One region of the Solibacillus sp. FSL W8-0474 genome, then DNA from elsewhere that is predicted to be linked to it. Evidence: a T-box and tRNA genes for the amino acid it is inferred to sense, from the RefSeq annotation. Region 1 holds a T-box; the other holds one or more tRNA genes.
What was found. The T-box of region 1 lies ahead of alaS (alanine--tRNA ligase). A T-box ahead of a tRNA ligase gene usually reads a tRNA of that ligase, here a tRNA-Ala.
Positions count from the first base shown of each region.

Region 2: it encodes a tRNA-Ala, which carries the amino acid that the T-box ahead of alaS (alanine--tRNA ligase) is inferred to sense. The anticodon was not compared.

Region 1 is NZ_JBBOQJ010000001.1:2,599,114-2,604,509, reverse strand. Features, by position in the region: gene NYE67_RS13150 (NupC/NupG family nucleoside CNT transporter) at 1-519, shown strand, start outside; gene yeiL (transcriptional regulator YeiL) at 576-1,244, opposite strand; gene NYE67_RS13140 (MFS transporter) at 1,350-2,498, shown strand; T-box leader at 2,553-2,760, shown strand; gene alaS (alanine--tRNA ligase) at 2,827-5,396, shown strand, end outside.
Region 2 is NZ_JBBOQJ010000001.1:117,470-122,865, forward strand. Features, by position in the region: tRNA gene NYE67_RS00555 (tRNA-Lys) at 1-39, shown strand, start outside; tRNA gene NYE67_RS00560 (tRNA-Leu) at 57-141, shown strand; tRNA gene NYE67_RS00565 (tRNA-Gly) at 187-261, shown strand; tRNA gene NYE67_RS00570 (tRNA-Leu) at 267-355, shown strand; tRNA gene NYE67_RS00575 (tRNA-Arg) at 373-449, shown strand; tRNA gene NYE67_RS00580 (tRNA-Pro) at 455-531, shown strand; tRNA gene NYE67_RS00585 (tRNA-Ala) at 539-614, shown strand; rRNA gene NYE67_RS00590 (16S ribosomal RNA) at 736-2,290, shown strand; tRNA gene NYE67_RS00595 (tRNA-Ile) at 2,388-2,464, shown strand; tRNA gene NYE67_RS00600 (tRNA-Ala) at 2,499-2,574, shown strand; rRNA gene NYE67_RS00605 (23S ribosomal RNA) at 2,715-5,396, shown strand, end outside.

The sequences.
Region 1 (5,396 bases):
GATGCTGCTGCATCCGGGGCATCTGACGGTTTAAAATTAGCAGTAAACGTTGGTGCAATGTTACTAAGTTTCATCGCATTAATCGCATTGCTGAATGGTATTTTAGGTGGCGTAACTGGCTGGATAGGTAACTTTACAGGATGGACAGCCTTAGATAACGTAACACTTGAAGGTATTTTAGGATATGTATTTGCTCCATTAGCATTTTTAATTGGTGTACCATGGGATGAAGCAGTTCGCGCCGGTTCATTTATTGGTCAAAAATTAATTTTAAATGAATTTGTAGCGTATTCTAACTTCGGTCCTGTGATTGGTGAATTTTCGGATAAGACAGCTATTATCATTTCATTTGCGCTATGCGGATTTGCTAATTTAAGCTCAATGGGTATCTTAATTGGTGGTCTTGGCGGTATGGCTCCTGAAAAACGTAGTATGATTGCAAAACTTGCGGTTAAGGCAGTTGCTGCAGGTACGTTAGCATCTCTATTATCAGCTGCTATTGCAGGTATGTTTATTTAAATAAGAAATTATTATATAGGAGACTGTGCTAAAACTTAGTTTAGCGCAGTCTTTTTTTAGTAAGTAATTTCGCTAGCAAGCTTTTCTAGTACTTGTCGATTTGTTAGGACATAACCCCGATCTTTCTTCGTTAAGTATCCTTCTTCGCAAAATTGTGCCAGAACAAATAATAAATGTCGGTATGATACCCCTAAATATTCGCATACCTCTGTATGTTTTTCTTTATAGAATTGTTTATCAGACGATAGTAAAATGAATGATGCCAGTCTATTTTCTAATGGATAAGCCTGGTTTTGAGTATATTTGGCTGTCATATCCATAGTTTTTTGACTTAAAAAAAGACAGAGCATTTTTAAAAATACCGGATCAGCTAATAATTTTTCTTTCACTTCACGGATGGAAATTGCAAAACAAATGGATGTTGTAACGGTCTGGATGCCTTTTGAGTAACGTTCTGCATTTAATAATTCCATTTCTCCCATAAATGTAGGAGATGTTATAAAATCAATTAGAGAAATTTTCCCGTTTTTATGTGTAACATATAATTTTGCTTTTCCTTCAATCATGTAATACAAATAGTCGGGAAAAGAATGCTCATGAAAAATATACTCCCCTTTATCAAATTCATAAACTTGTATAAAAGGATTAATATCAAATGAAAAATATTGAGAAATAGGGTATTGCTCAATATAAGGTTTACTTTCTTCTAGTGATAACTTTCTCAAATTATAAAGCAACTCCTTAATATAAAATATGAGATATCTCACATTATTGTACAAATTGTCGTGCTATTATTCAACATTATAAGAATGGAAGAAGGCTATATTATTATGAACAATCAGCGTTGGCTGGCAAAGAATTTTTTTATGTTCTTTATTACGTGGGGTATATTTTTACCTTATTGGACAGGCTGGCTTATTAATGACAAAGGTTTAACCGTTTCAGATGCGAGTATTATTATGGGGTTTGGTTTAGTTGCACGAGCAATCTCGACAATCCTTATTTTCCCGTATGTCTCAAAAATAATGAGCAATAAAAATGTACTTATATTCTTCACAGTGGCATCTTTAGTAACCGCACTACTTTATGTACCTATCGATTCTTTTGTAGGCTTATTCATCATGACGATGCTTTTTAGTGCATTGTATCCTGCATTATTACCTGCAGTGGAAAGCAGCGCAGCGACATTAATGCAGCAAGGTGGAATTCATTATGGTAAGGCACGTTCACTAGGTTCATTTGGCTATGTAGTTGCTGTATTAATTATTAGTATGATTACAGGAATGTACGGCGAACAAATGATTTTATGGGCGATGATTTTCGGTTTAACTGCATTATTAGCAATTCAACTAATGCCCGCCCCAAATGTTTTGAGCTTAGCTCCTTCAAAGGAAACTGGAAAAGCATTATCGATGAAAGGGCTATTTGATGTAAAAAGTTTTATTGTCGTATTATTTGTAGTGATCTTACTTCAAGGGGCACATGCCTCTTACTATAATTATGGCTATATATATTTACAGGAGTTAAACGTAAACCCCTTTTATATCGGAATGATATTGAATGTCGCAGTGTTATTTGAGATTATTTACTTTTTAAAAGCAGATACGTTCTTAACGAAGTGGAAGCCATCATCGTTAATGTTATTGGCAGCGGTTGGTTCAACTGTACGTTGGATTATGATATATGCTTTTCCAAATATGCCTATGTTTATTGTGTCTCAGGCACTTCACGCACTGTCATTTGCAATGGCGCATTACGCATTCATCCGCTACATATCTCAAGCATTACCGAAAGAACAAATCCCGAATGCACAGGGGATTTATTCTGCGCTTGCAATGAGTTTAAGTGCTGCGATCTTAACGCTTTTAGGTGGAGCTCTGTATGAAGTTGAACCTAGTTTGGCATTTTTAGGAATGGTTATTTGTACAGGACCAGCTATTGTATTGATACTATTGACGAAAAATCGTTTTAATTATTAAGGAATGCGGATTGACAGCACGTAGTCAATTTTCTATAATGAAGAACATATATTAATGAAAACGATGATGGAACAAGTACGTATTGGACTTCGTGAGCAGAAAGAGATTTCTTGGCTGAAAAAATCTCCGCGAAAATTACGGAAAGCTACTCCAGAGTGCAGCTAATACCTGCCGTATGCTTACGTTATAAGCACTTGAGATATAATGCTTTATGCATTATAAATTAGGGTGGTACCACGAGATAACAGTCTTCGTCCCTTTACCGGGATGAAGGCTTTTTTTGTGCCCAATTCATCGTACTTCAAAAACATTACAGGAGGATATAATTATGACTACAAAAACAATGACAGGTTCTGAAATTCGTCGTCTATATCTTGATTTTTTTAAAGAAAAAGGACATCATATTGAACCATCCGCACCATTAGTGCCAATTAATGACCCATCACTTTTATGGATCAACTCGGGAGTTGCGACATTAAAGCCATATTTTGACGGACGTATTATTCCGGATAACCCACGTATTACAAATGCACAAAAATCTATTCGTACAAATGATATCGAGAATGTAGGGAAAACAGCACGTCACCATACTTTCTTTGAAATGCTGGGGAATTTCTCAATCGGGGATTACTTTAAAAAAGAATCAATTCATTACGCTTGGGAATTTTTAACGGACGAAAAATGGATGGGCTTTGATCCGGAAAAGTTATCAGTAACTATTCACCCGGAAGACCAAGAAGCTTATGATGTATGGCACAACGAAATCGGTATTCCGAAAGAGCGTTTAATTCGTTTGGAAGGAAACTTCTGGGATATCGGAGAAGGTCCATCTGGTCCGAACTCAGAAATCTTCTATGACCGTGGTGAAGCATATGGTTTTGGGGCACCTCCAGAAGAAATGTATACAGGTGGGGAAAATGAGCGATATTTAGAAGTGTGGAATTTAGTGTTTTCTCAATTCAATCACAATCCTGATGGAACATATACGCCACTGCCGAAGCAAAATATTGATACAGGTATGGGTCTGGAGCGTATAGTTTCTGTTGTACAAAATGTACCAACGAACTTTGATACAGATCTATTCATGCCAATCATTGAAAAAACTGAAAGCTTTGCTAACCGTTCATACAAACGCCCGCACGAAGTAGACTTAAAAGAAATCTTCGGTTCAGCAGAAGATATTAATACACCGTTCAAAGTAATTGCTGACCATATCCGTACAGTAGCATTTGCAATTGGTGACGGAGCATTGCCATCAAACGAAGGACGAGGCTATGTATTACGTCGTTTATTACGTAGAGCAGTTCGTTACGCGAAAAAAATCGGTATTGAAAAGCCGTTTATGTTTGAATTAGTTCCGACTGTAGGGGAGATTATGCAAGATTTCTATCCACAAGTAAAAGAAAAGGAAGCATTTATTCAACGTGTTATTAAAAACGAAGAAGTTCGCTTCCATGAAACACTTGATGGAGGACTTGCAATCTTTAACGAAGTAGTTGAGAGTCAAAAAGCAAAAGGTGAAACTGTAATTCCTGGACCGGATGCATTCCGTCTTTACGATACATTCGGTTTCCCAATCGAATTAACGGAAGAATATGCAGAAGAAGTTGGCATGACAGTTGATCATGATGGTTTCGAAGCTTCTATGGAACAACAACGTAATCGAGCTCGTAACGCGCGTGCAGATGTTGATTCTATGCAAGTGCAAAACGAAGTGCTTTCAAACTTAAAACAGCAATCAACATTTATTTATGATGCATTAGAAGCTTCAGCAAAAATTGCTGCGATTGTTGTAAATGGTCAAGAAACGACAACGGCTAATGAAGGTGAAGAGGCATTAATTATTCTTTCTGAAACACCATTCTATGCTGAAATGGGTGGTCAAATTGCTGATACTGGAGTTATTGAAGCAGACGGATTCACTGCCATTGTTAAAGATGTTCAAAAGGCGCCAAATGGTCAACCATTACACACTGTTGTAGTGGAATCAGGTGAAATGAATGTTGGGGATGAGGCTACTGCGAAAGTAGATGAATCAAAACGTAAATTAATCCTTAAAAACCATACAGCAACACACTTAATGCACCGTGCCTTAAAGGATGTATTAGGTGACCATGTAGCACAAGCAGGCTCTTACGTTGGACCTGACCGTTTACGTTTCGACTTCTCTCACTTCGGTGCAGCAACAAAAGAGGAACTTGCACAAGTAGAGCGTGCAGTAAATGAAAAAATTTGGGAAGACATCGAAGTTGTAATTCAGGAGATGGATATCGATTCTGCAAAAGCAATGGGCGCAATGGCTCTATTCGGTGAAAAATATGGTGATGTTGTACGCGTAGTAGCTGTTTCAGATTATTCGATTGAGCTATGCGGTGGACTGCATGTAAGCCGTTCTTCAGAAATTGGTATCTTCAAAATTGTTTCAGAAGGTGGTATCGGTGCAGGTACTCGTCGAATCGAAGCTGTAACAGGTAAAGCGGCGTATGAAGCAATCAAAGAAGAAGAAGCTATTTTAAATGAAGCAGCAGCTCTATTAAAAGCAAATCCAAAAGATGTTTCAACACGTGTAGCAGGTCTACAGGCAGACTATAAACAATTACAACGTGAAAATGAATCATTATCACAAAAAATTGCAAATGCTCAAGCGGGGGCAGTATTGGATGCAGCACAAAAAATCGGTGACGTAACAGTACTTGCAACAAAAGTGGATGCAAAAGATAATAATCAATTGCGTCAAATGATGGATGACTTAAAAGAAAAAATGCAGGCAGCTGTTATTGTACTAGGTGCAGTAGATGGCGATAAAGTAATGCTATGCGCAGGTGTAACGAAAGATATCGTAGGTGGTAACTACCATGCCGGTAACATTGTAAAGGTTGTTGCTGAAGCATGTGGCGG
Region 2 (5,396 bases), 2.5 Mb from region 1:
ATCAGAGGGTCGAAGGTTCGAGTCCTTCATGGCTCACCAGTTTTATATTGTCTGCTGCGGGTGTGGCGGAATTGGCAGACGCACTAGACTTAGGATCTAGCGCCGCAAGGCGTGGGGGTTCGACTCCCTTCACCCGCACCATTTTAATTTCAAATACTGTCAGAGTAAAAATATCTTATGCATTTTGCGGAAGTAGTTCAGTGGTAGAACACCACCTTGCCAAGGTGGGGGTCGCGAGTTCGAACCTCGTCTTCCGCTCCAAAAATGCCGGGGTGGCGGAACTGGCAGACGCACAGGACTTAAAATCCTGCGGTGAGTGATCACCGTGCCGGTTCGATTCCGGCCCTCGGCACCATCTTTACTTTATATTTTGCGCCCGTAGCTCAATTGGATAGAGCGTCTGACTACGGATCAGAAGGTTGTGGGTTCGACTCCTGCCGGGCGCGCCATATTTCGGAATGTAGCTCAGCTTGGTAGAGCACTTGGTTTGGGACCAAGGGGTCGTAGGTTCGAATCCTGTCATTCCGACCATTATTTAGGGGCCTTAGCTCAGCTGGGAGAGCGCCTGCCTTGCACGCAGGAGGTCAGCGGTTCGATCCCGCTAGGCTCCACCATGAACCTTGAAAACTGAACAAGCAACGTTAATGAAACAAGCTTCTTAAATGAAGCAAACAATAGATTTCAACTTTTAATTAAGTTGAATCGCTAGCAAAGCAAATGAGCTTTCAAACTACTTTTATGGAGAGTTTGATCCTGGCTCAGGACGAACGCTGGCGGCGTGCCTAATACATGCAAGTCGAGCGGATGATGAGAGAAGCTTGCTTCTCTCTGATTTAGCGGCGGACGGGTGAGTAACACGTGGGTAACCTACCTTATAGATTGGGATAACTCCGGGAAACCGGGGCTAATACCGAATAATACTTTTAAACACATGTTTGAAAGTTGAAAGACGGTTTCGGCTGTCACTATAAGATGGACCCGCGGCGCATTAGCTAGTTGGTGAGGTAACGGCTCACCAAGGCAACGATGCGTAGCCGACCTGAGAGGGTGATCGGCCACACTGGGACTGAGACACGGCCCAGACTCCTACGGGAGGCAGCAGTAGGGAATCTTCCACAATGGACGAAAGTCTGATGGAGCAACGCCGCGTGAGTGAAGAAGGATTTCGGTTCGTAAAACTCTGTTGCAAGGGAAGAACAAGTAGCGTAGTAACTGGCGCTACCTTGACGGTACCTTGTTAGAAAGCCACGGCTAACTACGTGCCAGCAGCCGCGGTAATACGTAGGTGGCAAGCGTTGTCCGGAATTATTGGGCGTAAAGCGCGCGCAGGTGGTTCCTTAAGTCTGATGTGAAAGCCCCCGGCTCAACCGGGGAGGGTCATTGGAAACTGGGGAACTTGAGTGCAGAAGAGGATAGTGGAATTCCAAGTGTAGCGGTGAAATGCGTAGAGATTTGGAGGAACACCAGTGGCGAAGGCGACTGTCTGGTCTGTAACTGACACTGAGGCGCGAAAGCGTGGGGAGCAAACAGGATTAGATACCCTGGTAGTCCACGCCGTAAACGATGAGTGCTAAGTGTTGGGGGGTTTCCGCCCCTCAGTGCTGCAGCTAACGCATTAAGCACTCCGCCTGGGGAGTACGGTCGCAAGACTGAAACTCAAAGGAATTGACGGGGGCCCGCACAAGCGGTGGAGCATGTGGTTTAATTCGAAGCAACGCGAAGAACCTTACCAGGTCTTGACATCCCGGTGACCACTATGGAGACATAGTTTCCCCTTCGGGGGCAACGGTGACAGGTGGTGCATGGTTGTCGTCAGCTCGTGTCGTGAGATGTTGGGTTAAGTCCCGCAACGAGCGCAACCCTTATTCTTAGTTGCCATCATTCAGTTGGGCACTCTAAGGAGACTGCCGGTGATAAACCGGAGGAAGGTGGGGATGACGTCAAATCATCATGCCCCTTATGACCTGGGCTACACACGTGCTACAATGGACGATACAAACGGTTGCCAACCCGCGAGGGGGAGCTAATCCGATAAAATCGTTCTCAGTTCGGATTGTAGGCTGCAACTCGCCTACATGAAGCCGGAATCGCTAGTAATCGCGGATCAGCATGCCGCGGTGAATACGTTCCCGGGCCTTGTACACACCGCCCGTCACACCACGAGAGTTTGTAACACCCGAAGTCGGTGAGGTAACCTTTATGGAGCCAGCCGCCGAAGGTGGGATAGATGATTGGGGTGAAGTCGTAACAAGGTAGCCGTATCGGAAGGTGCGGCTGGATCACCTCCTTTCTAAGGATTATTTCGGAATCATTCTCATGGAGAATGAAACATTAACGGTTGCTGTTCAGTTTTGAAGGTTTATGAATGAATTTTATAACTTCTAAGAGGGCCTATAGCTCAGCTGGTTAGAGCGCACGCCTGATAAGCGTGAGGTCGATGGTTCGAGTCCATTTAGGCCCACCATATAAATTCTTTATATACCTCTTAATAAAACATTGGGGCCTTAGCTCAGCTGGGAGAGCGCCTGCCTTGCACGCAGGAGGTCAGCGGTTCGATCCCGCTAGGCTCCACCAATTTTATTTTTTCGTTCTTTGAAAACTGGATAAAACGACATTGATAGCAATAAAACAAATTTCTATTTTATAGAAATGTAACAAGTCAAGCAATTGACGTGTAAACTTAAATCTTGGATTTTATCCAAGTGTTAACTTTTGGTTAAGTTAATAAGGGCGCACGGTGGATGCCTTGGCACTAGGAGTCGATGAAGGACGGCACTAACACCGATATGCCTCGGGGAGCTGTAAGTAAGCTTTGATCCGGGGATTTCCGAATGGGGGAACCCACTATCTTTAATCGGATAGTATCTACACGTGAATACATAGCGTGATGAGGACAGACGCAGGGAACTGAAACATCTAAGTACCTGCAGGAACAGAAAGAAAATTCGATTCCCTGAGTAGCGGCGAGCGAAACGGGAAGAGCCCAAACCAAAGAGCTTGCTCTTTGGGGTTGTAGGACACTCTATACGGAGTTACAAAAGAATGAGTTAGACGAAGCGACTTGGAAAGGTCCGCGAAACAAGGTAAAAGCCCTGTAGTCAAAAGTTCATTCCCTCCAGAGTGTATCCTGAGTACGGCGGAACACGTGAAATTCCGTCGGAATCCGGGAGGACCATCTCCCAAGGCTAAATACTACCTAGTGACCGATAGTGAACCAGTACCGTGAGGGAAAGGTGAAAAGCACCCCGGAAGGGGAGTGAAATAGATCCTGAAACCGTGTGCCTACAAGTAGTTAGAGCCCGTTAATGGGTGATAGCGTGCCTTTTGTAGAATGAACCGGCGAGTTACGATTACGTGCGAGGTTAAGTTGAGAAGACGGAGCCGCAGCGAAAGCGAGTCTGAATAGGGCGAATTAGTACGTGGTCGTAGACCCGAAACCAGGTGATCTACCCATGTCCAGGGTGAAGGTGAGGTAACACTCACTGGAGGCCCGAACCCACGCACGTTGAAAAGTGCGGGGATGAGGTGTGGGTAGCGGAGAAATTCCAATCGAACCTGGAGATAGCTGGTTCTCTCCGAAATAGCTTTAGGGCTAGCCTCGTGATTGAGAATACCGGAGGTAGAGCACTGTTTGGACTAGGGGGGCATCTCGCTTTACCGAATTCAGACAAACTCCGAATGCCGGATATTTATACACGGGAGTCAGACTGCGAGTGATAAGATCCGTAGTCAAGAGGGAAACAGCCCAGACCACCAGCTAAGGTCCCCAAGTAATCGTTAAGTGGAAAAGGATGTGGCGTTGCTTAGACAACCAGGATGTTGGCTTAGAAGCAGCCATCATTTAAAGAGTGCGTAATAGCTCACTGGTCGAGTGACGCTGCGCCGAAAATGTATCGGGGCTAAACGATTCACCGAAGCTGTGGATGCATACTTTGAGTATGCGTGGTAGGAGAGCGTTCTAATAGCGTTGAAGTCAGACCGGAAGGACTGGTGGAGCGATTAGAAGTGAGAATGCCGGTATGAGTAGCGAAACATGGGTGAGAATCCCATGCACCGTATGACTAAGGTTTCCTGAGGAAGGCTCGTCCGCTCAGGGTTAGTCGGGACCTAAGCCGAGGCCGATAGGCGTAGGCGATGGACAACAGGTTGATATTCCTGTACCACCTCCTCACCGTTTGAGAAATGGGGGGACGCAGTAGGATAGGGTAAGCACGCCGTTGGTTGCGCGTGTTCAAGCAGTAAGGCGTGTATGTAGGCAAATCCGCATACTATAACGTTGAGCTGTGATGACGAGCTCTTTAGAGCGAAGTTCCTGATTTCACACTGCCAAGAAAAGCCTCTATCGAGGTGAGAGGTGCCCGTACCGCAAACCGACACAGGTAGTCGAGGAGAGAATCCTAAGGTGTGCGAGAGAACTCTCGTTAAGGAACTCGGCAAAATGACCCCGTAACTTCGGGAGAAGGGGTGCTTCTTTGGGTGCATAGCCTAGAGAAGCCGCAGTGAATAGGCCCAGGCGACTGTTTAGCAAAAACACAGGTCTCTGCAAAACCGTAAGGTGACGTATAGGGGCTGACGCCTGCCCGGTGCTGGAAGGTTAAGAGGAGCGGTTAGCGCAAGCGAAGCTGTGAATTGAAGCCCCAGTAAACGGCGGCCGTAACTATAACGGTCCTAAGGTAGCGAAATTCCTTGTCGGGTAAGTTCCGACCCGCACGAAAGGCGTAACGATCTGGGCACTGTCTCAACGAGAGACTCGGTGAAATTATAGTACCTGTGAAGATGCAGGTTACCCGCGACAGGACGGAAAGACCCCGTGGAGCTTTACTGTAGCCTGATATTGAATTTTGGTACAACTTGTACAGGATAGGTAGGAGCCAGAGATCCCGGAGCGCCAGCTTCGGAGGAGGCGTCGGTGGGATACTACCCTGGTTGTATTGAACTTCTAACCCATGCCCCTTAGCGGGGTAGGAGACAGTGTCAGGCGGACAGTTTGACTGGGGCGGTCGCCTCCTAAAGAGTAACGGAGGCGCCCAAAGGTTCCCTCAGAATGGTTGGAAATCATTCGAAGAGTGTAAAGGCATAAGGGAGCTTGACTGCGAGACCTACAAGTCGAGCAGGGTCGAAAGACGGGCTTAGTGATCCGGTGGTTCCGCATGGAAGGGCCATCGCTCAACGGATAAAAGCTACCCCGGGGATAACAGGCTTATCTCCCCCAAGAGTCCACATCGACGGGGAGGTTTGGCACCTCGATGTCGGCTCATCGCATCCTGGGGCTGTAGTCGGTCCCAAGGGTTGGGCTGTTCGCCCATTAAAGCGGTACGCGAGCTGGGTTCAGAACGTCGTGAGACAGTTCGGTCCCTATCCGTCGTGGGCGTAGGAAATTTGAGAGGAGCTGTCCT